Regions from separate parts of the Lentzea sp. NPDC004789 genome, predicted to be linked through region 1. Evidence: riboswitches for the same ligand, from Rfam matches in the RefSeq annotation. Region 1 holds a riboswitch; the other holds the start of a gene.

What was found. Region 1 has a riboswitch for cobalamin ahead of ACWEIJ_RS12715 (putative cobaltochelatase). Riboswitches for the same ligand answer to the same signal wherever they lie in the genome.
Region 2: it holds a riboswitch for cobalamin, as region 1 does, so the genes downstream of both, ACWEIJ_RS11730 (FecCD family ABC transporter permease) here and ACWEIJ_RS12715 (putative cobaltochelatase) in region 1, are expected to answer to the same signal.

Annotation. Positions count from the first base shown of each region.
Region 1 is NZ_JBSGBE010000004.1:470,910-473,056, forward strand. It holds gene ACWEIJ_RS12705 (TetR/AcrR family transcriptional regulator) at 1-27, shown strand, start outside; gene ACWEIJ_RS12710 (threonine aldolase family protein) at 38-997, shown strand; cobalamin riboswitch at 1,028-1,167, shown strand; gene ACWEIJ_RS12715 (putative cobaltochelatase) at 1,208-2,147, shown strand, end outside.
Region 2 is NZ_JBSGBE010000004.1:271,019-273,165, forward strand. It holds gene ACWEIJ_RS11720 (hypothetical protein) at 1-389, shown strand, start outside; gene ACWEIJ_RS11725 (hypothetical protein) at 397-879, opposite strand; cobalamin riboswitch at 906-1,043, shown strand; gene ACWEIJ_RS11730 (FecCD family ABC transporter permease) at 1,078-2,100, shown strand; gene ACWEIJ_RS11735 (ABC transporter ATP-binding protein) at 2,100-2,147, shown strand, end outside.

The DNA of each region.
Region 1 (2,147 bases):
GCGAACACGCTGGCCGCTGAGGTTTGATGCCGGGGTGATGAACCGCCAGCTCTCGGGAGTTCGCAAGAAGTCGCTGCTGGAGATGCTCGGCCCGGTGCCGGACGTCGACCCGGACCGCTACGGCGAAGGTGGCCCGGTGGGCGCCCTGGAAACGCGGGTCGCGCAACTGCTCGGCACCGAGGCGGCGCTGTTCGTGCCGACCGGCACCATGGCGCAGCAGATCGCCCTGCGCTGCTGGGCCGACCGCACCCACAACCCGATCGTGGCGATGCACCCGCTGGCCCACCCCCTGCACCACGAGGACGACGCGCTGACCGTCCTGTCCGGCCTCCGCCCGATCAGGGTCGCCAACGCCGACGTCGCCGCCTGCCCGGAACCGTTCGGCACGCTGCTGGTGGAGGTGCCCGACCGCGAGGCCGGCTTCGTCCTGCCCACCTGGGACGAGCTGGTGTCCGTGGTCGACGCCGCCCGCGACCGCGACGCCGTGGTGCACCTCGACGGAGCGCGGTTGTGGGAGAGCACGCACGGCCTCGGCAAGCCGCTGGAGGAGATCGCGGGCCTCTTCGACTCGATCTACGTCTCGTTCTACAAGTCGCTGGAGGGCATCTCCGGCGCGGCCCTCGCCGGCACCCAGGACTTCGTCGACCAGGCGCGCGTCTGGCGGCACCGCTACGGCGGCATGCTGTTCCAGCAGTGGCCCGCGGCGCTGTCGGCCCTGCACGGCCTCGACACCGTGCTGCCCCGCCTGGGCACCTATGTAGCGCACGCCAAGGTGGTCGCCGAGGCGATGGGCCTGCCGGAACCGCACACCCACCAGTTCGCGCTGCACCTGCCCGGTGATCCGGCCCGGCTGACCGAGGCGAGCGGGAAGTTCCTCGGGCGGTTCTGGCGTGACGGGCGGATGGCCAAGACCGAGGTCACGGTGGCGGAGCCCGCGCTGGAGTGGACGGGCGACGAGGTGCGGGAGGCGTGGGCTGCGTTCCAGAGCCTGCTCTGAGGCGATGTCGCTCACCTGGCTGTTGGACCGGCAGGGCCGAAATGCGACGATGCCGGGGCTGTGAGGGGAGTGCGAGGAAGCCGGTGCGAATCCGGCGCCGTCCCGCGACTGTGACCGGTTCTCGAGGAGAAGACCGGGAGTCAGGAACTCGTCCCCCTCTTTCGACCACCGGCCACGGGCGTGGACACCCGAGGAAGGACTTCACCGAGCATGTTCCCGTTTTCGGCTGTCGTCGGACATGACGACCTCCGGCTGGCCCTGCTGCTCAACGCCGTGCACCCCGGCATCGGCGGTGTTCTCGTGCGCGGCGAGAAGGGGACCGCGAAGTCGACGATCGTGCGGGCCCTGGCCGCGCTGCTGCCCGAGCTGGACGTCTCCAGGAACTGCCGGTTCGGCTGCGTGCCGGGCACGGCGGACTGCCCGGACGCGCCGCACGACGGCAGCGAGCGCAGGCCGGCCAGGCTCGTCGAGCTGCCGGTCGGCGCGACCGAGGACCGGCTGGTCGGGTCGCTCGACCTGGAGAAGGCGCTGACCGAGGGCGTGCGGGCGTTCCAGCCCGGGTTGCTGGCCGCGGCGCACCGGGGCGTGCTCTACGTCGACGAGGTCAACCTGCTGCACGACCACCTGGTCGACCTGCTGCTCGACGCCGCGGCGATGGGGCGGGCCCACGTGGAACGCGAAGGCGTCTCGGTGTCGCACCCGTCGCAGTTCCTGCTGGTCGGCACGATGAACCCGGAGGAGGGGGAGCTGCGGCCGCAGCTGCTCGACCGGTTCGGGCTGACCGTGGCGGTGAAGGCGGCGCGGGACGTCGGTGTGCGCACCGAGGTGATCCGGCGCCGGCTCGCCTACGAGGCCGACCCGGTGACGTTCGCCGCGAAGTGGGCGGACGAGGACGCCGGGCTCAAGCAGCGGATCACCGAAGCGCGCGCGAACCTCCCGCGAGTGTCCCTTCCGGACGGTGAGCTGCGCAGGATCGCGGCCGTGTGCGCGGCTTTCGAGGTCGACGGCATGCGCGCGGACCTCGTCGTCGCCCGTGCCGCCACCGCCCATGCGGCCTGGCGCGGTGCGAAGGAGGTCGAGGAGGCCGACATCGAGACCGCCGTCCGGCTCGCGCTGCCGCACCGGCGCCGCCGCGACCCGTTCGACGAGC
Region 2 (2,147 bases), 200 kb from region 1:
TGTGGCAGGCGCGGACCATGAAAGAGATCACGATGGCGGTCTACGGTCCGTTCGGCCGCAAGATGTCCACCGGTGAGTCCGTGTTCGACGCCCTGCTCAAGATCCGCGGTGAGCTGGAGAACCCCGAGCAGCACAGCCCGCCGTGGAAGGTCCTGGTCAAGGGTTCCCGGCGGGACGTGTGGCACGTCGGGTACAAGGTGTCGAGGTTTCCCGGCGACCGGGCCGAGGTCCTCGTGCCCGGCGAGAAGGCGACCGAGTCCGTCGACGTGCTCGCGATGCTCGAACCGCACGACATCCCGAAGTTCGGCCTGGTCGAGCACCAGATGGCCAACTGCATGGAGTACTTCCGCCGTCTCGAACCCGGCTTCGGCGGGGGAGGCTCCTCGTAGCCGGAGGTCAGGCCAGCCAGAGGACGAGGCCGGCCAGCAGCAACCAGTGCTGGCCGGCCACCGCCACGGCACGCCAGCCGGGCTTGGCCAGGCGGGAGAGTCCAAGGCTGATCGGCATGAACACCAGCCCCACCCCGAAGAACGCTTGGGGCACCACCCAGTTGCCGTCGGACGCGATGAGCAGCATGCCCATCAGACCGGCCAGGAACGCGCCGAGGTAGATCGCCACGTCGCGGCGCCAGAGCAGCACCAGCAGCGGTGCCACCGCGACCGCCCAGCCGATCAGCGCCTGCGGCAGCGTCAGGCAGAACTCCGGCGTGCAGTAGAGCCGGTCCAGCGCTGCCGGGATCTCCTCGGCCCAGATGGCACCGGTCTGGAATCCGGTGACGAGCAGGGCGAACGCGATGAAGGCGGGGCTGTTCTTCTGCTCCGTGTCCCGGCCGCCCCGTTGCCGCTGGCGCCGCAGCCGTCTCTTGTCCCCGCTCCCCATGCCTGTTAGACGCATCTCGCGGTGCATTTGTGCAGTGATGTGTGGGTTAGGGTGAGCGGGTCGTGCACGGGGGAAGACCGGTCGAAGTCCGGCGCTGACCCGCAACGGTAGGTCCCACCTCTGCAGGGACGAGCCCGAACACCCGCACACGGCTTTCCATCCGGGAACTCCTGCCGTGGACTGCGGGAAGGGCTGTCAGTGATCGCGAAGATCAGCGCGCTCGTCGGCGTGCTCGCCGTCAGCATCGTGGCGGGCGTTGCGCTCGGCCCCGTCTCCATCCCGTTCGGCGTCACGGTCGACCTGCTGCAGGCGGCCGTCACCGGCGGCACGATCCCCGCGGACCTCGCCGGGCAGTACCACATCGTGTGGGACATCCGGTTGCCGCGCGTCCTGCTGGCAGCGGTCGTCGGAGCCGGGCTGAGCACGGTCGGCGTCGCGATCCAGGCGATGGTCCGCAACGCGCTCGCAGACCCTTACGTGCTCGGGATCTCGTCGGGCGCGAGCGTCGGCGCGACGGCGGTGGCGACGCTCGGCGTGTTGTCCGGGTTCGGCGTCTACGCGCTGTCGACCGGGGCGTTCCTGACCGGACTCGGTGCCACCGCGCTGGTCTACCTCACCGCGCGCACGAGTCGAGGGCTCACACCGTTGCGGCTGGTGCTGACCGGAACCGCGCTGGCGTACGGGTTCTCGGCCGTGGCGATGCTGCTGGTGTTCCAGGCGCCACGCGGGGAAGCGGCACGGGCGGCGATGTTCTGGTTGCTCGGCAGCCTGGGCGGAGCGGACTGGAAGTCGTTGCCCGTGGCCACCTCGGTGACGGTGCTGGGGATCGTCCACCTGCTCACCAAGGCGCGGCCGTTGAACGCGCTGGCGATGGGCGACGAGACGGCGACCACGCTGGGTGTCGAGGTCGACCGGTTCCGCACACAGCTGTTCGTGGTCACCGCGGCGATCACCGGTGTGCTGGTGGCGGTCAGCGGCGCGGTGGGCTTCGTCGGGCTCATGCTGCCGCACCTCACGCGCATGGTCGTGGGCGCGGACCACCGCAGGGTGCTGCCGCTCGCACCCCTGGCCGGGGCGTCGTTCCTCGTCTGGGTCGACGTGGCCGCCCGCCTGCTCGCGGCACCGGAAGAGCTGCCGCTGGGCGTCATCACGGCCGCGATCGGCGTGCCGTGCTTCATCTTCCTCATGCGCCGCAAGAGCTACGTGTTCGGGGGACGTTGATGCGCGTCGAGCTCACCGGCGTCACGGTCCGCGGGATCGTCGCGGAC